DNA from 4 places in the Streptomyces sp. NPDC014623 genome. Region 2 is predicted to be linked to each of the others. Evidence: riboswitches for the same ligand, from Rfam matches in the RefSeq annotation. Region 2 holds a riboswitch; each other region holds the start of a gene.
What was found. Region 2 has a riboswitch for cyclic di-AMP ahead of ACF1FZ_RS19460 (M23 family metallopeptidase). Riboswitches for the same ligand answer to the same signal wherever they lie in the genome.
Positions count from the first base shown of each region.

Region 1: linked by a shared signal. The riboswitch ahead of ACF1FZ_RS13265 (transglycosylase family protein) and the one ahead of ACF1FZ_RS19460 (M23 family metallopeptidase) in region 2 are both predicted to bind cyclic di-AMP.
Region 3: linked by a shared signal. The riboswitch ahead of ACF1FZ_RS17470 (M23 family metallopeptidase) and the one ahead of ACF1FZ_RS19460 (M23 family metallopeptidase) in region 2 are both predicted to bind cyclic di-AMP.
Region 4: linked by a shared signal. The riboswitch ahead of ACF1FZ_RS20405 (peptidoglycan DD-metalloendopeptidase family protein) and the one ahead of ACF1FZ_RS19460 (M23 family metallopeptidase) in region 2 are both predicted to bind cyclic di-AMP.

Region 1 covers NZ_JBIBZU010000006.1:239,151-246,234, reverse strand. The annotation lists gene ACF1FZ_RS13285 (exopolyphosphatase) at 1-26, opposite strand, end outside; gene ACF1FZ_RS13280 (DUF501 domain-containing protein) at 61-603, opposite strand; gene ACF1FZ_RS13275 (septum formation initiator family protein) at 700-1,170, opposite strand; gene eno (phosphopyruvate hydratase) at 1,265-2,551, opposite strand; gene ACF1FZ_RS13265 (transglycosylase family protein) at 2,870-3,562, opposite strand; cyclic di-AMP (ydaO/yuaA leader) riboswitch at 3,563-3,733, opposite strand; gene ACF1FZ_RS13260 (transglycosylase family protein) at 4,024-5,004, opposite strand; gene ACF1FZ_RS13255 (cytochrome P450) at 5,110-6,405, opposite strand; gene ACF1FZ_RS13250 (nucleoside triphosphate pyrophosphohydrolase) at 6,402-7,084, opposite strand, start outside.
Region 2 covers NZ_JBIBZU010000011.1:156,542-163,625, forward strand. The annotation lists gene ACF1FZ_RS19445 (GNAT family N-acetyltransferase) at 1-82, opposite strand, end outside; gene ACF1FZ_RS19450 (HPr family phosphocarrier protein) at 249-530, shown strand; gene ACF1FZ_RS19455 (GntR family transcriptional regulator) at 702-1,406, opposite strand; gene ACF1FZ_RS19460 (M23 family metallopeptidase) at 1,629-2,414, opposite strand; cyclic di-AMP (ydaO/yuaA leader) riboswitch at 2,427-2,595, opposite strand; gene ACF1FZ_RS19465 (M16 family metallopeptidase) at 2,815-4,197, opposite strand; gene ACF1FZ_RS19470 (M16 family metallopeptidase) at 4,224-5,576, opposite strand; gene ACF1FZ_RS19475 (DNA topoisomerase (ATP-hydrolyzing) subunit A) at 5,822-7,084, shown strand, end outside.
Region 3 covers NZ_JBIBZU010000009.1:269,327-276,410, forward strand. The annotation lists gene ACF1FZ_RS17455 (FAD-binding oxidoreductase) at 1-605, opposite strand, end outside; tRNA gene ACF1FZ_RS17460 (tRNA-Met) at 990-1,063, shown strand; gene ACF1FZ_RS17465 (PP2C family protein-serine/threonine phosphatase) at 1,426-2,583, shown strand; cyclic di-AMP (ydaO/yuaA leader) riboswitch at 2,816-2,968, shown strand; gene ACF1FZ_RS17470 (M23 family metallopeptidase) at 2,980-4,020, shown strand; gene ACF1FZ_RS17475 (PrsW family intramembrane metalloprotease) at 4,350-5,801, opposite strand; gene trmB (tRNA (guanosine(46)-N7)-methyltransferase TrmB) at 5,871-6,704, opposite strand; gene lhgO (L-2-hydroxyglutarate oxidase) at 6,697-7,084, opposite strand, start outside.
Region 4 covers NZ_JBIBZU010000012.1:107,552-114,635, reverse strand. The annotation lists gene ACF1FZ_RS20425 (STM4013/SEN3800 family hydrolase) at 1-37, shown strand, start outside; gene ACF1FZ_RS20420 (STM4012 family radical SAM protein) at 34-1,389, shown strand; gene ACF1FZ_RS20415 (STM4011 family radical SAM protein) at 1,404-2,321, shown strand; gene ACF1FZ_RS20410 (SGNH/GDSL hydrolase family protein) at 2,364-3,191, opposite strand; gene ACF1FZ_RS20405 (peptidoglycan DD-metalloendopeptidase family protein) at 3,355-4,272, opposite strand; cyclic di-AMP (ydaO/yuaA leader) riboswitch at 4,278-4,438, opposite strand; gene ACF1FZ_RS20400 (tyrosine-protein phosphatase) at 4,850-5,674, shown strand; gene ACF1FZ_RS20395 (DUF6126 family protein) at 5,684-5,866, opposite strand; gene ACF1FZ_RS20390 (helix-turn-helix domain-containing protein) at 5,967-6,587, opposite strand; gene ACF1FZ_RS20385 (aspartate aminotransferase family protein) at 6,648-7,084, opposite strand, start outside.

The DNA.
Region 1 (7,084 bases), on a different contig from region 2:
CAGTCGATGGCGGCAACGCGGGTCATGGGGCTCCTGTGGTTGTACGGGTACCGCGCGGGGTCAGGACGCGTCGGGGCCGGCGTCGGAGCCGCACGGCGTGACGCACGGGCCCTTCGCCCACCACTGCGGCAGCATCGCGATCGCCTCGTCACCCAGCGGGTTCACTCCGGGGCCGGCCGCCAGCGAGTGACCGACCAGGACGTGCAGGCACTTCACCCGGTCGGGCATGCCGCCCGCGCTCGGGAAGCCCTCCAGGACCTCGATGGCGTCACGCCGCGCGAGGTAGTCCTCGTGCGCGGCCCGGTAGGCGGCCGCCAGCTCCGGGTCCGTCGTGAGCCGTTCGGTCATCTCCTTCATGACCCCGTTGGCCTCCAGCGTGCCGATCGCGGACGCGGCGCGCGGGCAGGTCAGGTAATACGTCGTCGGGAACGGCGTGCCGTCCTCCAGACGGGGCTGTGTCTCGACCACGTCCGGGTTGCCGCACGGGCAGCGGTGCGCGATGGCACGCAGACCGCGCGGCGGCCGGCCGAGCTGCAGCTCGAACGCGGCGATGTCCGCATCGGTGGGTGTGGTGGATTCGGTCTGCGGAGGGGGCGTGTCCATGCCTGCCTTGAATGTCATCGGTCGGACTGGGTGAATCGGTGCGGGGAGAGTACCGGAGAGGTCCGGAGCGCCACGGATCCCGGTGCACGGCCGGGGTCATTCGCGGTCCGCGCTGTCGACCCCGTCCCAGAGGTTCGAGTACCAGGGCCGCTCCGTCGCCCCCGGCTCGCCCCGGCGCACCTCGGCCGCCTCCGGGTCGATCACCGTATAGGCGGTCTCGCCCGGCAGCACGTAGTGGAGGTGCTGGCGTGCGAGGCGACGGATGTACGCGTCGTCCTCGAGCCGCGCCTTCTCGTCGCGCAGCTCCTCGGTCCGTGCGCGCGCCTTCTGCGAGAGCCTCTCCTGCTCGGCGATCTGGTCGCGCTGGGAGATGTACTGCCGCATGGGATACGCGAGGGCCACGACCAGGGAGCAGACGATCAGCGCGAGGAACGCGGCCCGGCCGGTGAGCCGGGAACGGCGGGCCTGGCGCCGGTTCTGGGACCGGTAGACGCGGGCCGCCGTCTGCTCCCCCAGCAGTCGCAGCCTGGTCGCGGTGGAGAACCGGTCGCGGTTCTTCCCGGCCATGTCTCACGCCTCCCCGTTACGCACGTCCGTCCCCGCACACGGTACGGGACCGGATGCGGGGACGGACGGAGGCTGGTGCTCCGGACCCGGGCTGTCAGCCCTCGAAGCGGAACCGCGGGAACGCCGAACGTCCGGCGTAGACCGCTGCGTCGTCGAGGATCTCCTCGATGCGCAGCAGCTGGTTGTACTTGGCGACGCGGTCCGAGCGGGCCGGGGCGCCGGTCTTGATCTGACCGCAGTTCACGGCGACGGCGAGGTCGGCGATCGTGACGTCCTCGGTCTCACCGGAACGGTGGGACATCATGCACTTGAAGCCGTTGCGCTGGGCCAGCTCGACGGCGTCCAGGGTCTCGGTCAGCGAACCGATCTGGTTGACCTTGACGAGCAGGGCGTTGGCCGAGCCCTCCTCGATGCCGCGGGCGAGGCGCTCGGGGTTGGTGACGAACAGGTCGTCACCGACGATCTGCACCCTGGAGCCGAGCTTGTCGGTGATGACCTTCCAGCCCGCCCAGTCGTCCTCGTACAGCGGGTCCTCGATGGAGACCAGCGGGTACGCGGAGACGAGCTCCTCGTAGTACTCGGTCATCTCGGCTGCCGAGCGGGACTTGCCCTCGAACTCGTAGACGCCGTCCTTGTAGAACTCGGACGCGGCGACGTCGAGGGCGAGCGCGATGTCGCGGCCCGGGACGTAACCGGCCTCCTTGACGGCCTCGATGATGAGGTCGAGGGCGGCGCGGTTGGACTCGAGGTTGGGGGCGAAGCCGCCCTCGTCACCGAGACCGGTGGACAGGCCCTTGGTCTTCAGGACCTTCTTCAGGGTGTGGTAGATCTCCGCGCCCCAGCGAAGGGCCTCGGAGAAGGACTCGGCGCCGATCGGCGCGATCATGAACTCCTGGATGTCCACGTTGGAGTCGGCGTGCGAGCCGCCGTTCAGGATGTTCATCATCGGAACGGGCAGCAGGTGCGCGTTCGGGCCGCCGAGGTAGCGGAACAGGGGGAGGTCGGAGGCCTCGGACGCCGCGTGCGCCACGGCCAGCGAGACGCCGAGGATGGCGTTGGCGCCGAGGGAGCCCTTGTTCTCGGTCGCGTCCAGGTCGAACATCGCCTGGTCGATGAGGCGCTGCTCGGTGGCGTCGTAGCCGACGAGCTCCGGGCCGATCTGCTCGATCACGGCGAGAACGGCCTTCTCGACGCCCTTGCCGTGGTAGCGGTTGGGGTCACCGTCGCGAAGCTCGATGGCCTCGAACGCACCGGTGGAGGCGCCGGACGGAACGGCAGCACGTCCCGTGCTGCCGTCGTCGAGGCCAACCTCGACCTCGACCGTGGGGTTACCCCGGGAGTCGAGGATTTCCCTGGCTACGACGACGTCGATGGACGGCACGAGGCATCTCCTTCTGGGATCTGACACTGGTTGTGCAGGGTCACTGTGGCCTTGCGCCACGAGCCTAACCGGCTCGGCCCGCTCCGTCGGCCGTCCGCCCGCCCCCTGGGACGAAAAAGCACCCAAGAACCTGCATTACGGGCAAAGCTCCAGAATTCTACTGGCAAGTAACTACAAGAACCGAACGCTCGCCCTCCCCGGCGAGCCCGCGTCCGGCACTCCGCCGGGGAGTACCGGACACGCCACGGCCCGGCGCGCGGGGGGCCGGCGCGCCGGGCCGGGCCTCCGGGGCGGAGGAGGGCCCCGGTCCGTCTCCGGCTACTTCAGGTGGAGCTGCTGACCCGGGAAGATCAGGTCGGCCCGGTCGACGATGTCGTCGTTCAGCTCGAACAGCTTCTCCCAGCCGCCCTTGACCTTCTTCGCGTCAGCGATCTTGCTGAGGGTGTCGCCGGCCTTCACCTCGTACTCGCCGTCGCCCTTCTCGACCTTGCCGCCGGTCGGGGTGGTGACGGTCTCCTCGGGAGCCGTGCGCTTCTCGCTGCGCGTGGTGGGCTGCTCGGCCTTGCGCTCCGGCGCGGCCTGCGGGGCCGTGTCGCCGTTCTTCTCCGAGCCGGTGTCGACACCCGGGTCCACACCGTCGTCCGTCAGGCCGCCGGCGCCCGCACAGGCCCAGGCACCCGGGCCCTGCAGGTCGAGGAGCTTCTCCGCGGCGGCTATCTGCTGACCCTTGCTGGCCAGGTCGGCGCGGGCGGCGTACTGCGTGCCGCCGGCCGCCGCCCAGCTGGACTGCGAGAACTGCAGACCGCCGTAGTAACCGTTGCCGGTGTTGATGGACCAGTTGCCGCCGGACTCGCACTGGGCGACGGCGTCCCAGGTGTCCACGGAGGCGGCGGAGGCGCCGGTCGCACCCATGAGCGGCACGGCGACGGCAGCACCGGTGACACCGGCCAGGGTCGCGATACGGACGGCCTTGGACGGGCGGCGGTGCTTGCCCTTGCTGGAAAGCAGCATGGTTCTCCTCACCGACGCCTACGAGGTGAGCTGTCGGGTTCGGACTGTGAGCTGCCCGGCCTCCCGCATGCACGGAAGACTTCACCCCAAGCCGTACCTTCGCCCGTCTTCCGACGGCCGGGTCCGGCACTTACCTGGGTCCCCCGCTCCTGCCTACGGCGCTTTACGCGTCGGTTCCCTTCGGCCGACGGCAGGATTCGGCGTGACGGTCGAAGGTGCCCGCGGTGCGAGCGGCTCCGACCGTAATCACACCCAACCCCTACATTCAAAGGCGGACATAACGGCCAATCAGCGCGTAACGATCAAGCGCGCCGGGTCGTTCTCGCAGGTCGGAGCAGATATGGACGGACCGGGCACGCGGGATGCGCCGACTGAAGCAAAGAGACCCATGTCTCACTTACGCATAAGTGGACATAGGCCTCTGAACTACCCGTGCTTTCGGGGCGTTTTCCCGCTTTCGATCAGTTGGCGGTGGTCTCCGCCAGGGTGTCCTGCACGACCGCACCGATGCCGAGCTCCAGGTTCTGGCCGGGAAGGATCAGGTCCGGGTCGGAGCCCAGCTCGTCCTTGTTGGTCTCGTAGAGCGCGGTCCAGCCGCCGGGGAGCTCCTGCGCGTCGGCGATCGCCCAGAGACTGTCACCCTCGCGGACGGTGTACGCCTCCTCCGCACCCTGACGCGCCCCGGAGTCACCGCGCGAGGCGTGACGGCCGGATTCACGTCCGTCCTCCAGTTCCGGTCCGGCGCTCGCCTCGGGGGCCGGCGTGCCGCGGTGCTTTCCGCCCTTCGCCCCGTCCCCCTTCTCCGCACCGGACGCACCGGACGTCTCGGGGGTTCCGGAGGTTCCGGGGGACGGAGTGGCGGACGGCGAAGCGCCTGTCTCGTCACCCTTCTCCGTGGTGCCGTCGGACACGTTCCCGCGCGCGTCGTCCTTCGCGCCGGAACCGGCCGGGGCCTCGAGGCCGTCCGCCGGCTCCGGGGCTTCGGCCGAGGGGGTCCCGGACGGGGTCGCGGCCTCCGAGGGCTCGGCGGACGGCTCCCCGCCCGGGTCGACGCCCGGCAGCGTCCCGTCCGGGGCAAGCCCGGAGATCACGGCGCAACTGGCCCAGGCCTGCGGGCCCTCGGCGTCCAGCACCTTCTCCGCGACCGCTATCTGCTGCGAACGGCTCGCGAGGTCGGCGCGGGCGGCGTACGCCGTGCCGCCGTAGGCCGCCCAGTCGTCCTGCGAGAACTGCAGGCCGCCGTAGTAGCCGTTGCCGAGGTCGGCGCTCCACATGCCGCCGCTCTCGCATTCGGCGACCCGGTCCCAGGTCGACGCCTCCGCGGCTTGCGCACCCCCCGCACCGAGCAGCGGGATGGCGATGGCCGATCCCGTGACGCCTGCGGCGACGACGATGGCGGGTGCCTGACGAGGGCGACGGTGTCTGCCGGTCGCGGAGCCCATGGGTTTGCCTTCCGTGTGACTGACTTGTGACGGGTGAGTCGAACGGTGAACCTAGCCCTACTCGAACGTGTGTCACAAGTCGATGCAGCGGAGATCACGTGAAAGTCACGGAGTTGACAGGCTGTCATTCTTTCCGGCCGGATGCCCGGGAGCGAAGTCCACGGGAAGCGTGCGCAGTCCACGCATGATGAGCCCGCCACGCCATCGCAAATCGGCGGGTTCCGCAGCGAGCCGCAGGTCGGGGAGGCGCCTCAGCAGCGTCGCCAGTGCCACCTGCCCCTCCAGCCGGGCCAGCGGCGCCCCCAGGCAGTAGTGGATGCCGTGCCCGTATCCCAGGTGCTGATTGTCACTCCGCGCGAGATCCAGGGTGTCCGCGTCCTGGAACCGCTCCGGGTCCCGGTCGGCGGCGGCCAGCACCACGAGAACGGGGTCCCCCGCCGCGATCTCCTGACCTCCCAGCGTCACGGGCTCGGTGGCGTAGCGCCATGTGGCGAGCTCCACCGGTCCGTCGTAGCGCAGCAGTTCCTCGATGCCCGTGGCGAGCAGTTCCGTCTCCCCCGCCGCCAGCGAGCGCTCCAGACGTTCACGCTGGGAGGGATTGCGCAGCAGGGCGTAGGTGCCGTTGCCGATGAGGTTCACGGTCGTCTCGAAACCGGCGAACAGGAGGATGAAGGCCATGGCCGCAGCCTCGTTCTCGCTGAGGTGTTCGCCGTGGTCGCTCGCCCGGATCAGCCCGGAGATCAGGTCGTCACCGGGACTCTCCCTCTTCCGGTGGATGAGCTCGGCGAGATAGCCACGCATCTTCTTGACCGATCTGGCCACCCCGCCGCGCGGCCCCCCACCGTGCCGGATCATCATGCCCGCCCAGTCACGGAAGTCGTCCTGGTCCTCGCGCGGCACACCGAGCAGGTCACAGATCGCGTAGATGGGAAGGGGGAAGGCGAAGTCGTGGATGAGGTCCGCCTTCCCCTCCTCGACGAAGGTGTCGATGAGGCGGTCCGTCAGCTCCTGCACGCGCGGTGCGAACTCCGCGACCCTGCGCGGCGTGAACGCCTTGGACACGAGCCGGCGCAGCCGGGTGTGGTCCGGTGGGTCGATGTTCAGCAGGTGCATCATCAACTCCGCCTTGCGCTCCCCGGGGATGCCGGTCTTGCCCTTGGCGTTCGCGGGCCCCGCGTGGTGGGCCGGGTTCTTGGAGAGCCGGGTGTCGGCGAGGGCCTGCCTGGCATCGGCGTACCGGGTCACCAGCCAGGCCTCGACACCGCTGGGCAGCGCCGTGCGGTGCACGGGGCTGTGCTCGCGGAGCCAGGCGTAGGCGGGGTACGGGTCGGTGGCGAACTCCCAGGTGAAGAGTTCTGGTGCTGCGTCGGGCGCGGAGGCCGTCTCGGGGCTGTCGTTCACTCCTCGACGCTATCCGGAGCGGCACCGGGCCCCTCCGCGGCCCGGATCGCGTCCCGGTAGGCGCGGGCGGCGGCCCGCAGGGCGGCCTCCGGGTCGGTGCCGTCCTCCTCGGCCCGTACGGCGAGGGCGAGCAGCCGGTAGCCGACCCCGTCGCCCTCGGGGAGTGCGACGTCGAGGCCCGCGGTACGGACCCTGCTGCCGAGCTTGGCCGCCAGCGCCAGGCCGGGCTGACCGAGCGGCACCCCGTCGGTGACCGATGCGCGCTGCTTCTCGATCGCCTTCGTCCGCAGCCAGTGCGCGTGGACGTCCTCCGGGGTCTCGGCGGTCTCGTCGCCGAACACGTGCGGGTGCCGGTGGATCAGCTTTTCCACGATCGTGGCCGCGACGTCGTCGATACCGAACGGCTCCTCCTGGTCCTCCTGCGCGATGCGCGCGTGGAAGACGACCTGGAGCAGTACGTCGCCGAGTTCCTCCCGCAGTTCCTCACGGTCGCCGTCCTCGATGGCCTCGACCAGTTCGTAGGCCTCCTCGATGGCGTACTTCGCGAGGCCCTGGTGCGTCTTCTGCGAGGTCCACGGGCATTCGAGCCGGATCCGGTCCATGACCTGGACCAGATCCAGGAGCCGCGCGCCGGGCAGATCGTACGAACCGGGCAGCAGCTCCAGATCCGGCATCTGCA
Region 2 (7,084 bases):
TGCCACCGTCGCGGAGCACCACGTCCGCCTCCCAGTGGCCGGGATACGCGTGATGCGGACTCTGCTCCGCAGTGGGCTCCATGGGCAAAGCCTACGGCTCGGCACACCGGTCGCGGCGGGTTCGCGGCAGGGGCACCCTGGGGGAGCCCGCGGGCGGTGCGTGGCGGACGGTGCGGTGCCGGGCACAGCAGTACGCACTGCATGAGAGACTGGTCTAGACAACTCATTGACACGTGAAGGGCAGAACCATGGCTGAGCGCCGCGTCAACGTCGGTTGGGCCGAGGGCCTGCACGCCCGCCCCGCTTCCATCTTCGTCCGTGCCGCCACGGCTTCCGGCGTCCCCGTGACGATCGCCAAGGCGGACGGCGACCCGGTGAACGCCGCCTCCATGCTCGCGGTGCTCGGCCTGGGCGCCCAGGGAGGCGAGGAGATCGTGCTCGCGTCCGAGGTGGACAACGCCGAGGCCGCCCTGGACCGTCTGGCGAAGCTGGTCGCCGAAGGGCTCGAAGAGCTCCCGGAGACCGTCTGATCCCGGCCATTTCGAGCCGGAATCGTTTCTGCGGAAAAGCCGCGGCGCCCCCACCGGGCGCCGCGGCTTTTCCGTTTTCCTGTTTCCCGGCCCGGCAGGGCTCCGGAAAACGAATCGGAGCAGCAGGAAGAACTCCCCCGATAAACACCGTCCCTGTATACGGCCCCCTTGTTAATAGCGCACTCCCGCGATGTTTACGGGGTGTTGCGAAGTCCTCACCCGCGCCGGGCCCGCCGTGTGCCCCGGCCGGCCCGTGCGCCGCAGCCGATGGGCCGCGGCGGTCCGCTCGGCGTGCTGGGTGGCGAGCGCCCTGGCCCGCTCCGGATCACGGCGCGCGACGGCGTCGACGAGAGCTCCGTGCTCGGCCCAGGACTCCGCGGGGCGGACCGGCTGCTCGACGGCGTACATCCAGGAGATCTTGTGCCGGAGCTGGGTGAGGAGCGCGATCAGAGCGGGGCTGCCCGAGGCCTGTGCCAGCGTCTCGTGGAACCAGCCGCCCAGGGAGCGCAGATCCTCGCCCTCGCCGCGGCGCACCCGCTCCTGCCCCAGCCTCACCAGGCCACGCAGCACCTTGAGGTGCGCGTCCGTGCGACGCTGGGCCGCACGGGCGGCCCCGAGGGGCTCCAGGAGCATCCGGACCTCCAGGAGGTCGGCGGCCTCCTGTTCCGTGGGTTCGGCGACACAGGCACCGGCGTGCCGGCGGGTGATGACGAACCCCTCGGACTCCAGGGTGCGCAGCGCTTCTCGCACGGGGACGCGGGAGACGCCGTAGCGACGCGCGAGCACCTCTTCGGTGAGGCGGCTGCCGCGTTCGAAGACCCCGCAGACGATGTCGTCACGGATTGCCGTGCATACCGAATGCGCGGGAATGCGCATGTCCGAACCTCCGCCTTAATCCCCGCGGAACGCGGCCGATCGACGCCTGTTCCGCGACTCTATTGCAATCGGCGGGAATTTCCGATGGCGGGGCGTGAACCATGGATATCTTTTGGCCGGGGAGCACTTCCGCGGGGGGCTTCGGCGCACGTCTTGCTCAGACACGGCGAAGACCCCGGCTGATGCCGGGGCCTTCGCCGGAGCGTCGTCGTGCGGCGCGGGTCAGACCTGGACGCCGTGGGCGCGCAGATAGGAGACGGGGTCCATGTCCGAGCCGTACTCGGGGGTGGTCCGGGCCTCGAAGTGCAGGTGCGGCCCGGTGGAGTTACCGGTCGAGCCGGACAGGCCGATCTGCTCGCCCGGGCCGACGCTCTGGCCGACGGAGACACCGATCGAGGAGAGGTGGCCGTACTGGGTGTACGTGCCGTCCTTCATCCGGAGGACGATGTTGTTGCCGTACGCACCGCCCCAGCCCGCTTCGACGACCGTGCCGGCGCCGACCGCGACGACGGAGGTGCCGGACGCCGCCTGGAAGTCCACGCCGGAGTGGCTGCCGGAGGACCAGAGCGCGCCACCGGACCGGTAACCGGTGGTCACGTGCGAACCCGCCACCGGGAGATGGAAGGAGTTCAGCCGGGCCCGCTCGGCCGCGCGGGCGGCGCGGGCCTTCTCCTCGCGGACCTCCTCGGCGCGGGCCTCGGCCTTGCGCTCGGCCTCGGCCTTCGCCCTCGCCCTGGCTTCCGCTTCGGCCTCGGCCTTCGCGGCGAGCTCGGCCTGGTGCCGCTGCGCCTCGGCCTGGGCGTCGATCTGCGCGGCGAGGGTGGTGTCGAGTGCGACGGTCTGCGCGAGACCGGTGCCGACGGCCTCGGAGTCCGCCGCGAGGGCCGGGGTGGCCGTGGCGCCGATGACGCCGGTGGTGGCCAGGGCCGCGATGCCGGCGGCCTTGACACCCTTGCGCGCCAGGCGGCTCGGGGCACGGTGCTTCCCGGTGGCACGGATGAACGCCATGGAGGGGCTGGTCCTTTCCTTCCTTCTCGCCTACCGGGTTAGCTGACGGGTTCGGAGCAGGAAGGTCTCCTACGGGCCCCTGAGCCTCCGGTGAGGTGCAGGAGTCCGATTCACCCCAGGGACTTCATGGGTCCCCGGCTCCCCAGGCTCGCGCCTGACGGGGACTCGGCGATGGCTGTCCGGCGCCGCGGGTGCGGCAGTCGTCCGGCGGACAGCCGAGCCGACGCTAGAACGGTCAACTTTCCCTCTCCAAACGGAAAAGGTCTTTTGTCGCACATCCCACAGAGGAAATACGACCTTTCTCCGCGGACCGGACAAAACGACGGGCCTCGGCGCTCATGTGTGCGCCGGGGCCCGTCCTGTCCTGTCCCGTCCTGTCCCGTTCTTCCGGACGCTTCCGTCAGCCGCTGACGACCGACACCTCGCCGATCCCGAGCGCCCTCACGGGCTCGGCGATCTGCGCGGCGTCCCCGACCAGGACGGTGACCAGCCGGTCGACCGGGAACGCGTTGACCACGGCGGCGGTCGCCTCGACCGTGCCCGTCTCGGCCAGCCGGGCGTACAGCTTGGCCTGGTAGTCGTCAGGGAGGTGCTGCTCCACCTGATCGGCCAGGGTGCCGGCGACGGAGGCCGCCGTCTCGTACTTCAGCGGGGCGACGCCCACGAGGTTCTGCACTGCGGTCTCACGCTCGGCGTCGGTGAGCCCCTCGGCCGCCAGGGTGCGCAGGACCTTCCAGAGGTCGTCGAGCGCGGGACCGGTGGACTCCGTGTCGACGGAGCCGCTGATGGCGAGCATCGCGGCGCCGGTCGACCCGGACGAGGAACCGGGCGCGGTGGAGCGCAGCACCTGCCCGAAGGCCCGGACACCGTAGGTGTAGCCCTTCTCCTCGCGCAGCACGCGGTCCAGCCGGGAGGTGAGGGTGCCTCCCAGGCAGTACGTACCGAGAACCTGGGCGGGCCACACGCTGTCGTGCCGGTCGGCGCCGATCCGGCCGATCAGCAGCTGCGTCTGCACCGCTCCGGGACGGTCCACGATGACCACACGGCCGGTGTCGTCCGCGGTGATCGCAGGCGCGGGCCGTGCCTGGCCGGCATCTCCCGACCAGTCCCCGAGGGTGTCGGAGAGCAGCGCGTCCAGGTCCACCCCGGTCAGGTCCCCGACGACGACCGCCGTCGCGGTGGACGGGCGGACGTGCGCGTCGTAGAAGGCGCGTACGGCGGCGGCGTCGATCCGCCGGACCGTCTCCTCGGTGCCCTGGCGTGGGCGCGACATCCGTGCCGTGGCCGGGAAGAGCTCCTTGGAGAGCTGCTTGGCGGCCCGCCGGGCCGGGTTGGCCTGCTCGTGCGGGATCTCGTCGAGGCGGTTGCCCACCAGCCGCTCGACCTCGCTCTCGGCAAAGGCCGGGGCCCGCAGGGCCTCGGCGACCAGGCCGAGGGCCTTGGCCAGCCGGGAGACCGGGACCTCCAGGGACACGCGGAGACCGGGGTGGTCCGCGTGGGCGTCCAGCGTGGCGCCGCACCGTTCCAGCTCGGCGGCGAATTCCTCGGCGGAGTGCTTGTCCGTGCCTTCGGACAGTGCGCGCGCCATGATCGTGGCCACGCCGTCCAGGCCCTCGGGCTCGGCGTCCAGCGGGGCGTCGAGGAAGATCTCCACGGCGACGACCTGCTGGCCGGGCCGGTGGCAGCGCAGCACGGTCAGCCCGTTGGGCAGGGCGCCGCGCTCGGGTGCGGGGAAGGCCCAGGGCCTGGCCTCGCCTGCGGTCGGCTGCGGGTGGTACTCCATCGCTACTCCAGTCACGGCGGCGTCAGTCACTTGTCGGCCCCCTCGTGCGCGTCGGTGCCGTCCGTCTCGTCGGCCGGCTCGACCGGCTCGTAGACCAGGACCGCACGGTTGTCGGGGCGCAGGTGCGCCCGGGCGGCGGCCTTGACCTCGTCGGCCGTCACCTCGAGCACCCGGCCCACCGCGGTCAGGGCGAGCTGCGGGTCACCGAACAGGACGGCGTACCGGCACAGTTCGTCCGCGCGGCCGGCGACCGTGCCGAGACGGTCCAGCCACTCGCGCTCCAACTGCGCCTGTGCGCGCTCCATCTCCTCGGGCGTGGGGCCCTCCTCGGCGAAGCGCGCCAGCTCCTCGTCGACGGCTGCCTCGACCTGCGGCACCTCCACGCCGCCGGACGTCTTGACGTCCAGCCAGCCCAGTGAGGGTGCACCGGCCAGCCTGAGCAGCCCGAACCCGGCGGCCACGGCCGTACGGTCACGGCGGACCAGTCGGTTGTGCAGACGGGACGATTCGCCGCCGCCGAGCACGGTCAGCGCGAGGTCCGCGGCGTCGCACTCGCGCGTGCCGTCGTGCGGCAGGCGGTAGGCGGCCATCAGCGCACGCGCGGGGACCTCCTCCTGGACCACTTCGCGCAGCTGTTCGCCGATGATGCCGGGCAGCGTGCCGTCACGCGGGGGCTGCTTGCCGTCGTGCGAGGGGATGGAACCGAAGTACTTCTCGATCCAGGCGAGCGTCTGCTCCGGGTCGATGTCCCCGACCACGGAGAGCACCGCGTTGTTCGGCGCGTAGTACGTCCGGAAGAACGCCTGCGCGTCCTCCAGCGTCGCCGCGTCCAGGTCGGCCATCGAGCCGATCGGCGTGTGGTGGTACGGGTGGCCCTCCGGGTAGGCGAGGGCGGTGAGCTTCTCGAAGGCCGTGCCGTACGGGACGTTGTCGTAGCGCTGGCGGCGCTCGTTCTTCACGACGTCCCGCTGGTTCTCCATGGACTCCTCGTCGAGCGCGGCGAGCAGCGAGCCCATCCGGTCGGCCTCGAGCCACAGGGCCAGCTCCAGCTGGTGCGTGGGCATCGTCTCGAAGTAGTTGGTGCGTTCGAAGCTGGTCGTGCCGTTCAGGGAACCACCGGCCCCTTGCACCAGCTCGAAGTGCCCGTTCCCCTTGACCTGGCCCGAGCCCTGGAACATCAGGTGCTCGAAGAGGTGAGCCAGGCCCGTGCGTCCCTTGACCTCGTGGCGGGAGCCGACGTCGTACCAGAGGCAGACCGCGGCGACGGGGGTCAGGTGGTCCTCGGAGAGCACCACGCGCAGGCCGTTGGCCAGACGGTGCTCGGTCGCCGTCAAGCCGCCGGAACCGGCCTGGGCTGTGGCCGTGTGACCCATGGGCATGTACGTCCCTTCGATCGGTACAGGATTTCCTGCCGGACCTGCCACTCTAAGCAAGCGCACGGGCACCTGGCGAAGTTCCCGTCGGGTGAATGTTGTCGTAGATGCTGCCGCAGGCAGGGCCCGGTGGGGGCCCCTGGGGCCGCTTCGGACGGGTCGAGGTCGGCGTTGTCGGTACGGCGGTCCACAATGGTCGGCGTCAGTACCTGAGGTTGCCCGACAGAAACTGTGAAGGAGTCGCAGCCGCGATGGCCCGCCGCAGCACGAAAACCCCGCCGCCGGACGACTTCGAGGAGAAGATCCTCGACATCGACGTCGTCGACGAAATGCAGGGCTCCTTCCTCGAGTACGCGTACTCGGTGATCTACTCCAGGGCGCTGCCCGACGCCCGCGACGGCATGAAGCCCGTGCACCGTCGCATCGTGTCCCAGATGCACGAGATGGGACTGCGCCCCGACCGCGGTTACGTGAAGTGCGCGCGTGTCGTCGGCGAAGTCATGGGCAAACTGCACCCGCACGGTGACGCGTCGATCTATGACGCACTGGTGCGCATGGCACAGCCGTTCTCGATGCGCCTGCCCCTCGTCGACGGGCACGGCAACTTCGGCTCACTGGGCAACGACGACCCGCCGGCCGCCATGCGGTACACCGAGTGCCGGATGGCCGACGCCACGTCCCTCATGACGGAGTCGATCGACGAGGACACCGTCGACTTCCAGTCGAACTACGACGGCCAGGAACAGGAGCCGGTCGTCCTCCCGGCGGCGTACCCGAACCTCCTGGTCAACGGCGCTTCCGGGATCGCGGTCGGCATGGCGACCAACATGCCCCCGCACAACCTCGGTGAGGTCATCGCCGCCGCCCGCCACCTCATCCGGCACCCGGGGGCCGATCTCGAGACGCTGATGCGTTTCGTCCCGGGCCCCGACCTGCCCACCGGCGGCCGGATCGTCGGCCTGGGCGGCATCAAGGACGCCTACGCCGCAGGGCGCGGCACGTTCAAGATCCGCGCCACGGTCGCCATAGAGAACGTCACGGCCCGCCGCAAGGGTCTCGTCGTCACCGAGCTGCCCTTCACCGTCGGCCCGGAGAAGGTGATCGCCAAGATCAAGGACCTCGTGGGCTCGAAGAAGCTCCAGGGCATCGCGGACGTCAAGGACCTCACCGACCGGGCGCACGGTCTGCGCCTGGTGATCGAGGTCAAGAACGGATTCGTGCCGGAGGCCGTGCTGGAGCAGCTCTACAAGCTGACGCCGATGGAGGAGTCCTTCGGCATCAACAACGTGGCGCTGGTCGACGGACAGCCGCTCACCCTGGGGCTCAAGGAGCTCCTGGAGGTCTATCTCGACCACCGCTTCGACGTGGTGCGGCGGCGCAGCGAGTTCCGCAGGACCAAGCGCCGTAACCGGCTGCACCTGGTCGAGGGTCTCCTCGTGGCGCTGCTCGACATCGACGAGGTCATCCGCCTCATCCGGGACAGCGACAACTCGGCGCAGGCGAAGGAGCGCCTG
Region 3 (7,084 bases), on a different contig from region 2:
TCGAAGTCGAACGTCGTGACGATGCCGAAGTTCCCGCCGCCGCCGCGCAGCGCCCAGAACAGGTCGGCGTGCTCGCTCGGGTTCGCGGCGACGAAGGTGCCGTCGGCGAGGACCACGTCCGCGGAGATCAGGTTGTCCGCGGAAAGACCGTACGCGCGGGTGAGGTAGCCGTGACCGCCGCCGAGGGTGAGTCCGCCGACACCGGTCGTGGACATGATCCCCGTCGGGGTGGCGAGGCCGAACGCATGGGTGGCGTGGTCGAGATCACCCAGCGTCGCACCGCCGTCGGCCTGGGCGGTCTGGGTGGCGGGGTCGACCCGCACGCCACGCATGGGTGAGAGGTCGAGCGTGACCGCGTCGTCGGAGAGACCGAGGCCGGGGCCGCTGTGCCCGCCGCCCCGGACGGCCACGTCCAGCCCGTGCTCGCGGACGAAGCCGACGGCCGCCATGACGTCGGCCGTGTCGCGGCACTTGACCAGGGCCGAGGGCCTTTTGTCGATCATGCCGTTGTAGACCGCGCGGGCCTGTCCGTACTCCTGGTCCTCGGGACCGATGACGGGGCCGCGCAGAGCGGTCCTCATCGTCTCGAGCAGGGTGGCGTCCATGGTCGTCTCCTCGCGCACGTGCGCCCGGCCTCCCCTGCACCATCGGTTCGGGTGAGGCTGCTGGGCCGACGCCGGCACCCCCGGGATGTCGCGCAGACGGGACCGAACACCGAAAGGCTTGCACCTCCAGAGTCCCGCCGCGCCCGGAGTCCCGCAATCGCGCGGCACCGGGCTCCGGCCCGGACCGGTCGGACCGGATCGGCCCTGACCGGGTGTGACCACAGCCCCGTGCACATCACCCAGCCGTCAACTCCACTGCGTACAGCCCGCGTCGAGAAAACACACCGGTACCGGAGGAGTGCCCGGCGGCGAGGGGACGAGGGGGCGGCAGCCGTAAATGGTCGGAGCACCCTCCCGGATGGCGTAGAGTTGCAATCACAACGGCGCGGGGTGGAGCAGCTCGGTAGCTCGCTGGGCTCATAACCCAGAGGTCGCAGGTTCAAATCCTGTCCCCGCTACTGAAGACAGAGGCCCGGATCCTTCCAAGGATCCGGGCCTCTGTCATGCGCCGCGTCACCCGGCCACGGCCGGGTGACGCGGCGCAAGGACACGGGTGCGCGGGTGACCGGCCCGGGGGTGTACCTCGCCGGTCTCCGCCCCTGGAGGAACTACGATCGCTACGGAGACGGAATCGCCGTCTTCGCACGGGATGCACTGACGATCCACGCGCAGCACCGGTTCTCCGGCTGACCACCGGGGCGGGGCTCCGACGCGCTCCTCCCTTCGGCCGATGACGTGGCGTCGTTCGGCGCGGCTCCGGCCGGCCCGGGTGGGGCACGGTACCGTCCGCAGCCGTGGTGGACCGGGCAGGAGTACACAGGTGGGGAAGCGGGACGGACGGTCAGGGGGCGCCGCCGGGAACGTCCGTTCCCAGCGGTTCGTGCGCGTGCTGCCCGCTCTGATGATCTGTGCCGGGGTGGCCTTCGACCTCGGGACACCGGACGAGGTCACAGCCGTTCCTCTTTTCGCCGCCGCCCCGCTGATCGCCGCCCCGTTCTTCTCACTGGCCGGCACCGTCCGTGTCGGAGTGGCGGCGGTCATCGTCGTGTTCGCCATCCGGGTCTCGGACGGCATGCTCGCCGAGGTCGTGCCGGTCACCGATCTGCTCACCCTGATCACCGTCGCCGCGCTCTCCCTCGCCATCAACCGTGTCGTACGCCGCGGGAACGAGCAGCTGGCCTCGGCCAGGGTGATCGCGGAGACCGCGATGCGTGCCGTGCTCCCGACGCCCGAGGACCGGATCGGCGGGCTGCTGGTCGCGGCGCGGTACGAGGCGGCCCAGGCGGACGAGTTCGTGGGCGGTGACCTGTTCGCCGTCGCGGACACGCCGTTCGGGGTGCGTCTGGTCGTCGGGGACGTACGGGGCAAGGGACTGGACGCCGTGGCGGCGGTGGCCGTCGTGATCGGGGCGTTCCGGGAGGCCGCCGAGCAGGAGCTGTCGCTGGAGGGCGTGGTGCAGCGCCTGGAGCGGGCACTGGCCCGCGAGGGTTCGCGGCGGGGCGGGCTGGACTCCATGGAGGGGTTCGTCACCGCCGTACTCGCGGAGATCCCGGCCGGTTCGGACACGCTGCGGGTCGTCAACCGAGGTCATCCCGAGCCGCTCGTGCTGCACGCGGACGGGGCGCTGGAGGTACTGGCGCCGACCGTGCCCGCGCTGCCGCTCGGGATGGGGCTGGACGTGTGGCCGGACCGGTCGGACGAGTGGACGCTGCCGGCCGGGGCGATGTTCCTGGCCTTCACCGACGGGCTCTCCGAGGCGCGGGACGCGAAGGGTGCCTTCTACGACCCGGCGGCCCGGCTGCGGGGCCGGCTCTTCCCGGGGCCCGACGAACTGCTGTCCGCGCTCACCGATGACGTACGGCTGCACACCGGTGGCCGGTCGACGGACGACCTGGCGCTCCTCGCGGTCGGCCGCCCCGCGCGGGGGCAGCAGGAGCGGCGCACGACGGTGAAGATCGTGCGGCGGGACAGTGAATGACCGGTCGCGACCGTCGGTAGTCGAAAGAAGCCGCTCGCATAACATTTGACACAGCGTCAGAAACTGGTGGCCGGATGCGGGATGCTCAAGTCGCCCGTTTGCGCCCGTTTGAGACGTGAAAGTCCAGGCCGGGATCGTGGTCGATCTGCGGGAACAGCTTGGAATCGGGCCCCGGTGTCTATTAACGTTCGATAACGCAGCGCGGTTGTACCTGTCGTCGCAAGAGGCGACACCGTGCGCAGCGCCGAATTCCGCAAGGGAACCGGGGAACCACCTACATGGGGTGAATCGGACACCTGTGTCTCGCGAGAGACGAAGGGGTCCGTAGGAGACCTTCCTGCTCCGAACCCGTCAGCTAACCCGGTAGGCGAGAAGGAAGGAAAGGAGTGCGCCCACGTGGCGTCCAACCAGCCTGCCCCCGAGGCACCGTCATCCTTCAGGACCGGCAGTTTCGGTGATGAGGACAGGACATGGGAGGAATGGAACCCCACCGAGGAGTCCATCCGTCCCGTTCGCGGCAGGCACCGCGTAGCCAAGCAGCGCGGTCTCGCTCGTAGCTCCACCGTCCTCGGCGTCGGTGTCATCGCGGCCGTCGGTGCGGGTGGCATGGCCACCGCGCAGAGCAAGCCGCCGGTCTCCATTTCTCTTCCCGATTCCATCGCGGACAATCTCCCCGACGCCAAGTCCCTTCCCGGTGTCGGCGCGTTCATGTCCGGCGACTCCGGCCCGGACCACGAGACGGCGGCCGTCTCCTCCCCGCTCACCACCGCGGGCATCACCGCGGCCGAGGCCGAGCAGGGCACCACCGACGCCGGTGAGGCGCTGCGCGCCCGCATCCTCCAGCAGGCCGAGCAGCAGCAGGCGGGGGCCGAGGCCGAGGCCAGGGCCGCGGAGGAGAAGGCGGCGGTCGAGGCCGCCGCGGCCCAGGCGGCGAAGCAGCAGAGCAAGGCCGAGGCCGAGGCCGCGGCGAAGAAGAAGGCGGCGGAGGAAGCGGCGAAGAAGAAGGCGGAGGCCGAGCGGCTCGCCAAGCTCGCCGCCAGCTACGCCGTCCCGACCTCCTCCTACTACATCAGCTCGACCTACGGCCAGGCCGGATCGATGTGGTCCTCGGGCCACCACACCGGGCTGGACTTCGCGGCCCCGACCGGTACGCCGGTCAAGGCCGTGCACAGCGGCACGGTGAAGTCGGCCGGTTACTCCGGCGCCTACGGCTACCGCACGGTCCTGGAGCTCGACGACGGCACCGAGGTCTGGTACTGCCACCAGTCCTCGATGGACGTGACCGCCGGTCAGAGGGTCACCACCGGCCAGACCATCGGCCGCGTGGGCGCGACCGGCAATGTGACCGGTGCGCACCTGCACCTGGAGATCCACACCGCGAACGGCACGGGCATCGACCCGATGAGCTGGCTGCGCGGTAAGGGCCTGACGATCTGACCGGTCCTGTCCGGTGTGCGTAACCGGTGCGTGTATCCGGTGTGCACAGGGCAGCCCACCATGCGCCGGGCGGTCCGAGTGAGTCCGGGACCCACGTGCCCGGCCTGTTCCGGGACGAGAGGCCCTTGCGCCGGGGTCTCCCGGCACACCGGACACCCCAGCGCACCAGACACTTCGGTGGCCCTGACGCCCGTCCTCCCGGCGTCAGGGCCACCGGTCTGTCCGGGAGCTGCGGATTTCCTGAGCCGTGGACCGATCGGCGGGGTGGCGGGCGGTCTGCGGCCCGGCGCCCGGCGAGTGGCGGAGCTGAGCGGTGCCCGCCTGGTGTTCTAACCGGGCGGAGTGCGGTGCCCGCCGTCCTCCCTGTACGGGTTGTAGCCCCCGTAATGCCGGTGCGGTGCGGGGAGCTGCTGCGGGGGCGGGCCGCCTTGGGGGAAACGCCGGGGGAACGGGGGCGGTACCGGCGGCCGGTGGGCGCGCAGCCGGCCCGTCGCGTGGGCCGCGTACGTCAGGGCCGGCGCCGCGATGTTCCGGCGGTGCCAGAGGTGGTGCAGCAACTCCTGCTCGCGCAGGGCGAAGTCCGGGCCCGCGCCGTCATGGCGCGCTCTGCGGCGCAGCACGGCCAGAGAGGTCGCGAAGGACTCGTACTCCGCGACGGTGCGCGCAGCGGCCCTGCCGTGGGCGCGGTCCTGGTGGCTGTTCCAGTGCCTGGCCATGTCGCGGGCCAGGCCCCGTGCCCGCATCGAGGCCAGCGCGAGCGGCTCGGCGGGGGCCAGCCAGCCCGCCGCCGCGTACACCGGCAGCTCGGTGGAGAGCATGCGCAGCTCCCTCTGGCGCGACCAGATCGCCAGCCAGGTCACCAGGCCGAAGGACGGCATCATGAACACGCCGTACACCAGGTAGAAGCCGTACGGCCCGAAGGCCGAAGAGCCGTTCCACAGGGCGTGCATACCCATGGCGAGGGCGAGTCCGAGCAGGGGCAGGACGATCCGGCGCACCCGGTGACGCGTGCCGCCGAGCGCGGCGATACCGAAGCCGATGCCGGAGAGCACCGTGAACAAGGGGTGGGCGAAGGGTGACATCACCACGCGGACGAAGAAGGTCCCCGCCGTCACGGAGGCGAGCCCCGTGGTCCCCAGCTCCTGGTCCTCGCCGAAGGCATTGCCCAGATAGAGGATGTTCTCTGTGAAGGCGAAGCCGGTCGCGGTGAACCCGGCGACCACGATGCCGTCGACGATCCCGCCGAACTGCCGTCTGCGGAAGAGGAAGATCAGCAGGACAGCGACGGCCTTCGCGATCTCCTCGACGACCGGGGCGACGACCGTGGCCCCGAGGGTGTCGGCGCTCGACGGGTCCGCGGTGGCTGTGGCTATCCAGCGGGTGGCGAAGGTGTTGGCGATGATCGCCACGAGCGCGGCGGCACACGCGCCCCAGGAGAACGCGAACAGCAGATTCCGCCACGGGCCCGGCTCGACCCGGTCGAGCCAGCGGAACGCCGCCATCAGCAGCGGCACGGGCAGCACGGCCAGCCCCAGCCCGACCAGGAAGCCCTCCGTGCCGGTCTGCTCGCGTACCAGGGCCAGGATCACCAGGCCGCAGAGCGCGAGCACCGTGATCACCGCGCCGGCACGGAACGCCTTGCTGCGCCAGACCATGCCGACGCGACGGGGCCGGTAACGCCACTGGCCTCGCTCCGGGACGGCGCCCAGGAACTCGTCGAGCTGCTGCTCCTCGAGAACCGGGACGGCCGGCTGCTGGTGCTGCACGGACCCCTGGGACACCCGATGACCCTAACGAGGACGACTGACACCTGGCCACGCCGCAGGGGCGGGGCACCGGAGGATGGCTGATCAGCGGCGGGTGAACAGCACGTCGTGCACGACGTGGCCCTTGTCCAGCCCCTGACCCTCGAAGCGGGTCAGCGGACGGAACGCGGGCCGGGGGGCGTAACCGCCGTCCGCCTGGGTGTTCTCGTACAGGGGGTGCGCCGTGAGGACTTCCAGCATCTGCTCGGCGTACGGCTCCCAGTCCGTCGCGCAGTGGACGAGCGCGCCGGGCTTCAGCCGCTGTGCCACCAGGTCGAGGAAGTCCGGCTGGATCAGCCGGCGCTTGTGGTGCCGCTTCTTGGGCCACGGGTCGGGGAAGTACACCCGGAGCCCGTCCAGGGCGGCCGGCGCCAGCATCTCGCGGAGCAGGATGATCGCGTCCCCGTTGGCGACACGGACGTTGGACAGGCCCGCCCGGTCCGCGAGACCCAGCAGATTGCCCTGCCCGGGGGTGTGCACATCGACGGCCAGGATCCCGGTGCCCGGGTCGTCGGCCGCCATCTGAGCCGTCGCCTCGCCCATCCCGAAACCGATCTCCAGGACCACCGGGAGACCGTCGAACAGTGCGGGGAGGTCGAGGGTGGTGAGGCCGTCGATGTCCAGGCCCCACTTGGGCCACAGACGCTGGAGGGCGTCCTCCTGGCCGGAGGTCACCCGGCTGCGGCGCGGCTGGAAACTGCGGATCCGCCGCTCGTGGTGCGAGCCCGCCGGGTCGGCGGCCGGGCCGCCGGGGAAGCGGGGCTCCTGGCGCAGCCTGCGCTGACGCTCGAAGGAGGCGGCGCGCCGCGCTGCCGCGTCCGTGTCCTCGGCGGGGTCGGCGGCGGACGTCTTCGGGGTGGGGTTCACAGGCTCAGACACAATGACCCGATTCTACGGCGGGAGGCTTCCACCCCGTCGCGCGAGCCCGCAGCAGGGCCCGCCGCGCCACCTCCCTCCCGATGGGCAGGGACGCGGTGGCCGCCGGGGACGGGGCGTTCAGCACGTGCACGGTGTGCGGTGCGTCCCGGATCAGGAAGTCGTCGACCAGGGTGCCGTCCCGCAGGACCGCCTGGGCCCTGACTCCCGCCGGAGAGGGCCGCAGATCGGCTTCCGTCACCTCCGGCAGCAGCCGCTGGACGGCCCGGGTGAACGCGCTCTTCGACAGGGACCGGTGCACCTCGCCCGCCCCGTACCGCCAGTGCCGCCGGGCGATCTGCCAGGAGCCGGGCCAGGCCAGGGTGGCGGCCAGCTCGCGCGGG
Region 4 (7,084 bases), on a different contig from region 2:
TGCCCATTTCTTCCTCGAACCAGGGGCGACCCGATGACCACCACGGCCCGCATCCGTCCGTACCGCAGCTACGTCTACGCCTACCCGCACAAGACGGCCTACCGCCCTCTCGCCGACTCCCCCGCCGGACGTCCGTCGCTGAGCGAGCTCTGGGCGGCGGAGCGCAAGGACGCGCTCTCGCTCTACCTCCACATACCGTTCTGCGAAGTCCGCTGCGGGTTCTGCAATCTGTTCACCCGGATCGGCGCGCCCGAGGAGCTGACGACGCGTTACCTCGACGCGCTGGACCGGCAGGCCGCCGCCGTCCGGGATGCCCTGGGTGACGAGGAGCCTGTTCGTTTCGCCGCCGCCGCGTTCGGTGGCGGTACCCCCACGTTCCTCACCGCCGACGAGCTGGAGCGCCTCTGCGACATCGCGGAGAAGCGGATGGGCGCCGGCCTCAAGGGGATGCCCCTGTCGGTCGAGACCTCGCCGTCGACGGCCACGGCGGACCGGCTGGCCGTGCTGGCCGGCCGGGGCACCACCCGGATCAGCATCGGCGTGCAGAGCTTCGTGGACGCCGAGGCACGGGCCGCCGTCCGCCCGCAGCACCGTTTCGAGGTGGAGGCGGCCCTCGGCCGGATCCGCGACGCCGGCGTCCCGGTCCTCAACATCGATCTGATCTACGGCATCGAGGGGCAGACCGGGGCGACCTGGCGCGCCTCGCTGGATGCCGCCCTGGCCTGGCGCCCGGAGGAGCTCTACCTCTACCCGCTGTACGTGCGGCCGCTGACCGGTCTCGGAAGGCTGGGTTCCGGAGCAGAGGCATCGGACACCGCATGGGACGAACAGCGGCTGCGGCTGTACCGCACGGGCCGCGACCACCTGCTGGCCCATGGCTACGAGCAGGTGTCGATGCGGATGTTCCGCCGCACCGGGGCCCCGCACGCGGGCCCCGACGACCACGCCTGCCAGACGGACGGCATGATCGGGCTCGGCTGCGGCGCCCGCTCGTACACCTCCTCCCTGCACTACTCCTTCGACTACGCCGTGGAGATGCGGGAGATCCGGGGCATCATCGACGACTTCACCGCCACCGAGGACTTCTCCCGTGCGGAGGTCGGCCGGTACGTCGACGACGGCGAGGCGCGCCGGCGCCACCTTCTCCAGTCGCTCCTCCAGGCCGAGGGCATGCGCGCTGCCGGGTACCGCGAGCGTTTCGCCACCGACGTGTACGAGGACTTCCCGGCCGAGCTGGAGCTCTTCACGGCGCGCGGCTGGCTGGATGATTCGGCGGCCCCCGACCTGCTGCGTCTCTCCCCCGAGGGCCTGGCCCATTCGGACGCCCTGGGCCCGGAGCTGTTCTCCCCGGCGGTGCGGGCCGCCATGGCCGCCTACGAGGCGAAGTGAGCCCTCCGATGAGCATGGACCTGACGATTCTTTACCGGGGCCCGCTCGCCTCGTGCGACTACGACTGTCCCTACTGTCCGTTCGCCAAGCGGCGGGACAGCAGGGAGCAGCTGCGGACGGACCGCGCGGCCCTGGAGAGGTTCACTGCGTGGGCGGCCGAGCAGACCGGCGACCGGTTGTCGGTGCTGTTCACCCCGTGGGGCGAGGGTCTGGTCCGGTCCTGGTACCGGAGGGCGCTCGTCGAGCTGTCGCGATTGCCGCACATCGGCCGGGTCGCCGTACAGACCAACCTCAGCGGCCGTACCGGCTGGCTGGCCGAGGCGGAACGCGACAAGGTCGCCCTGTGGTGCACCTACCACCCCGGTCAGACGCCGTACGAACGGTTCCTGGGCCGGTGCCGGGAGCTGACGGCCCTCGGGGTGCGGTACAGCGTCGGGATCGTCGGTCTCGACGAGCATCTGGGGGAGGCCCGCCGGCTGCGTGCCGCGCTGCCGCCCGAGGTGTATCTCTGGGTCAACGCCGCCGAGGGGCACGCCTATTCGGACGAACAGGCGGGCCGGTGGACGGCCCTGGACCCGCTGTTCCCGTACAGCAGGCATCCGCACCGCTCGGCCGGGCTGCCCTGCCGGACCGGCCGGTCGGTCATATCGGTGGACGGTGACGGGACGGTGCGCCGCTGTCACTTCGTCCGTGCGGAACTGGGCAATCTCTACGACGGCAGCTACCGCGGCTCGCTCGGCCCGCGCGGCTGTCCGCTCGATGTGTGCGACTGCCACATCGGCTACGTGCACCTGGAGACACTGCCGCTGTACGACGTCTTCGCGGGCGGCGTGCTGGAGCGGATACCCGCCCGCCCGCTACGGGTACCCGCCCCGGGCGGGCTCGTGCCCCCCGGCCCCACCCGGCGTCCGCTCCCCGTCGTCAGCCGCTGACGGAGCGACAGCGGCCAGGGGGCGGCATCCGGAGACGAAGGGTCAGAGCGGCAGCAGATCGGGACGCTTGGCCGCGATGTGGTCCCCGGAGGACTCCCCGCGCAGCCGGCGGCCGATCCACGGAACGAGATATTCACGCGCCCACTGGATGTCGTCGCGCCGCAGGTCCAGTGCCCCGCGCTGGGCCTGCGGGGGCCACACCTGGTCGGGGTCGGCCGGTACCTCGATGCCGAGGACCTGGGCGGCACGCAGCGCGACGCGGGTGTGCCCCTCCGCCGAGAGGTGCAGCCGGTCGTTGTCCCAGGCGCGCCTGTCCTGCACGGACCGCAGGGACCACAGGTCCAGCACCGGGCAGCCGTAGCGGTCGGCGATGGACCGGACGTGCGCGGTGTACATGGCGATCTTGCCCCGCAGGTGCTTGAGCACGGGGATGCCGCGGGTGTCGAAGCCGGTGGTGACCATGACCGTGCCGACCGTCCGTGTCAGATCGGCGACCGCGCGCTCGAACCGGATCGCGACGTCGTCGGGGTCGGAGCCGGGACGGAGGATGTCGTTGCCGCCCGCGCAGAAGCTCACCAGATCAGGTGCCAGCTCCTTGGCGCGAGGGACCTGTTCCTCGACTATCTGGTCGAGGAGACGTCCGCGTACGGCGAGATTGGCGTAACGGAAGTTCCCGTGCGTGTCGTCCGCCGGACCTACCACCGCATCGGAGCCGGGGAGCTGGTCCGCGAGGAGAACCGCGAGCCGGTCCGCCCAGCCGACGAGCGTCCCGCCGGGACCGGGGTCTCCGACTCCCTCGGTGAAGCTGTCGCCAATCGCTGCGTACGACCCGATGATGCCTCGTCGTCTGTTTCTCGAATCGTCTGCCACAAGGGTTTATCTTGCACCTTCGATTGTGACCTACGCGACCGTAATAAGGGGTTGACGGGTGGTGAGAAAGACCACCCGGTCAGTTTTTGGTAAAGCCGGAACAAGGAGAGGGGCGGTGCGCCGCCGCGCACCGCCCCTCTCGCCCGCCTTCGGGTGGTGTGCCTCAGACGGAGACTCCGTGCGAACGCAGGTAGGCGATCGGGTCGACGTCCGAGCCGTAGCCCGGGCCGGTCCGGACCTCGAAGTGGAGGTGCGGACCGGTGGAGTTGCCGGTGGAGCCGGAGAGGCCGATCTGCTGGCCACCCGTGACGGCCTGGCCGGCCGACACCCCGAGCGAGGACAGGTGCGCGTACTGGGAGTACATGCCGTCGCTGTGCTGGATGACGACCTCGTTGCCGTACGAGCCGCTCCAGCCCGCGGAGACCACCGTGCCCGGGCCGATGGACCTGACGCTGGTGCCGGAGGCCGCCTGGAAGTCGGCACCGGTGTGGTAACCGCTGGACCAGCTGGCGCCGGAGGCGCGGTACTGGGTGGTGACACCGGCGCCCTCGACCGGAGCGGCGTAACCGGAGCTGCCGCTCTCCGACGCACCGGCGTCGGTGGTCGCCGCGGCCGCCTTCTCGGCCGGAGCTGCCGGGGCGGCGGCCTTCTCGGCCGGGGCCGCCTTCCCCGCCGTCGAGGGGACGGCCTCGGAGGCCTTCTCCGCGGAGCCGGACACCTTGGCGCCGAGGGTCAGCTTCATGCCCGGGAGGATCAGGCCCGGGTCCTCGCCGACGACCTCACGGTTGTCCTGGTACAGCTTCTGCCAGCCGCCCTTGACCTTCTTGTCGGCAGCGATCTTCGAGAGGTAGTCGCCGGAGACCACGGAGTAGGTCTTCGGGGCACCCTTCGCCGCGGCCGCGGAGCTGAGGGTGCTGTGCGCGGCGGCGGACTTGGCAGCCGGAGCGGCCTGCTCGGCGGCGTGGGCGCCGGTGGCGCCGATCAGCGGGAGGGCGAGAACGGCGCCGCCGGTCCCTGCGGCGAGGACGCCTCGGGAGATCGGGCCGGTCTTCGTACGACGGTGCTTGCCTTTTGCGGGCATGGGGGGTTTCCTCTCCGGCGCCTGCGAGGTGAGCTGTCGGGTTCGGACTGGAGATGCCCGGCCGCGCGGTGCGTGCGGCTTGACCCCTAGCCGTACCGGATCCCTCCGGCCGGCGGCCTACCTGGTTCCCCCGCTCCTGCCACACGTGAGTCGGTGCGGATTCCGGGCGGCGGCAGGATTAGGCGTTCCGTCCGGATTGACCGTGACCGTAAGCGAGCCGGGACGCCACGGACAAGCCGCGGATCACGGACCGGAATCCGCTCTTCATTTCCGGTACGGAATTCCCGTCACACTCCGTGGATTACGGATCTTGGCTTTCCGCTCGGCGTCCGGAATAGTCGTCGGCACCTTCACCACGCACCGTCACAGATATGATCCCGCTCACCTGCCTCGACCCATCTACTGAATAAGTAGGGCATGTTCACAAAAAAGCACCAATACGGACATGCGGCGACCGTCATCTCCGGTGAGGCCCGCACCGGGCGGCCAAGACGGTTGCCCGATGCAGCCATGTCGTATCGTCGCGGGCGTGCCCCGTCGGCGAGCGGCGCCGACGCCTGACACTCCAGGAGCCCTTGTGACGCAGTTGCCAGAGGTCCCGCCGGCCCGCCCCGAGCCGACGGACGTCGACCTGACCGGCGTCCGCAACTTCCGTGACGTCGGCGGACTTCCGACCGTGGACGGCCGCACCGTGCGGTACGGGCGCCTCTACCGCAGCGGTCACCTCGCCCACGCCACCGAGGCCGACGCCGCCTTCCTCGCCGGACTCGGGCTGCACACGATCTTCGACTTCCGCAATGCCGCCGACCACAAGCTCGACGGCCTCGACATCGAGCTTCCCGGTGTCCGGAACGTCAGCATCCCCCTCTCCGATCCCGCCGACGGCGCGGAGTTCTGGCGGCTGGTGCGTGACGGGAACATCCAGCAACTGCGCTCGATCCTGGCCGACGGCAGGGGGACGGAGCGGATGGTCGCCTCGTACCGCTCGATCATCAAGGACCGCACCGCCGAACACAGCCGCGTGCTGCACGCGCTGGCCGAGGACAGCGTGCCGGCGCTGATGCACTGTGCGGCGGGCAAGGACCGGGCCGGCCTGTCGATCGCGGTCTCACTGCTCGCGGTCGGCGTCGAGAAGGAGGCCATCGAGGCCGACTACCTCAAGTCGAACGACGCGCACCGCCGCTACAAGGTGAAGCGCAGCGACACCTCGCCCGCAGGGATGTCCGACGAGGTGATGGAGCTGCTCAATCCGCTCTTCGGCGCCCACGCCGAATACCTCGACGCGGCGTTCGCCACCATCGAGGAGATCTGGGGCAGCACGGACCGCTACCTCTTCGAGGGACTGAAGATCAGCGACGAGACCCGCGCGAAACTGCGCGAACGCCTCGTCGAGGAGGCGTGACGCCGGAGGTCAGCCCTCCCCCGCCACGGTGAAGAGAAGGAAGAGGAAGGCCGCGACGACGTGTCCGGCCACCAGGTAGGCGACGAGCCGGATCACGAGACCGCGGGGGATGCGCCGCTCCTGCGTGTCCGCGCTCTTCGCCTTGCGCGGGTTGCGCGGGGTGAGCGGGTCGTAGTACTCCGAATCGGACATGTCAGTCCTCTCTTCCGGCCGCTCGGGCCAGGGTGACGAAGGGGGGCGCGATCGCGGAGAGCGCGCGGTGGTGAAAGGTGCGGACGGTGGGTGCGCGGGATCAGAGCCGGTGGATCCCGCCGCCCAGGCACAGCTCGGCGGCCGGGCTCTGCAGCAGTGTGTGGACGAAGAGCAGGCGCGTCCCAGCGGTGTCGAGCGCCGCGATCCGGTGCGGGGTGAGCGAGTCGAAGTGCGCGCTGTCACCCGGATCGAGGTCGTGCACGGTCTCCCCGAGCACGATCCGCAGTCGGCCGTCGAGGACGTACAGCCACTCCTCTCCGGGGTGGACACGCACGAGATCGCCTTCGGCACCGTAGGGGACCTGGACGCGCAGCGCCTGCATGGCACGGCCCGGTCCGCCCGCCTGCCGGTAGAGCCAGCCGCCCGTTTCGGCGCCGCGCGACGGACCCTCGGGCGGACCGCCGCGCACGATCGCGTCACGCTCGGGGGGCAGCTCTCCCAGGAGCTCGGAGACAGTCGTACCGTAGACACGGGCAAGGCCGAGGAGCATCGGCAGCGAGGGCTGCCTACGACCCGTTTCGAGCCGGGAGAGGTGGGCCGGGGAGAGGCCCGCCCGTCCGGCTGCGGCCTCCAGGGTGAGGCCGCGACCACGACGCAGGTCGCGCAGGCGTGGCGCGATCCCCGGAAGCTCGTCGGCCGCCTCTGTGCCAGGAGGGTTCATGGCTCCATTGGGCCAGGAACTTTCCTCTGAGGCAAATAATTTGCCTCAGAGGCAAGCCGCTCAGCGATCGGCGAGGGCCTGCTTCACCAGTGTCCTGCCGAAGTCCCACATCAGCCCGCCCCCGTTGTGCGCGTCGTCCATGACGGCGGTGAAGGCGGTCACGAAGCGATCGACCTCCGGTTCCCCGATGACCAGCGGCGGAATCAGCTTGATCACTTCCAGGTGATCACCGGAGACCTGGGTGAGGATCCGGTGCTTCCGCAACAGCGGCACCACCACCATCTGCGCGAACAGGCCTTTGCGCGCGGCCTGCAGCATCGCCCAGCGGCTGCGGAGTCCGAAGGAGGACGGTCTGCCGAATTCGATGCCGATCATCAGTCCGCGGCCGCGGACCGCGTGCAGCAGTTCGTAACGGCCCACGAGCGCGGTGAGCCGTTCCCGCAGCAGATCGCCGGTGCGGCGGGCGTTGGCGACCGTCTCCTCCTGCTCCATCACGT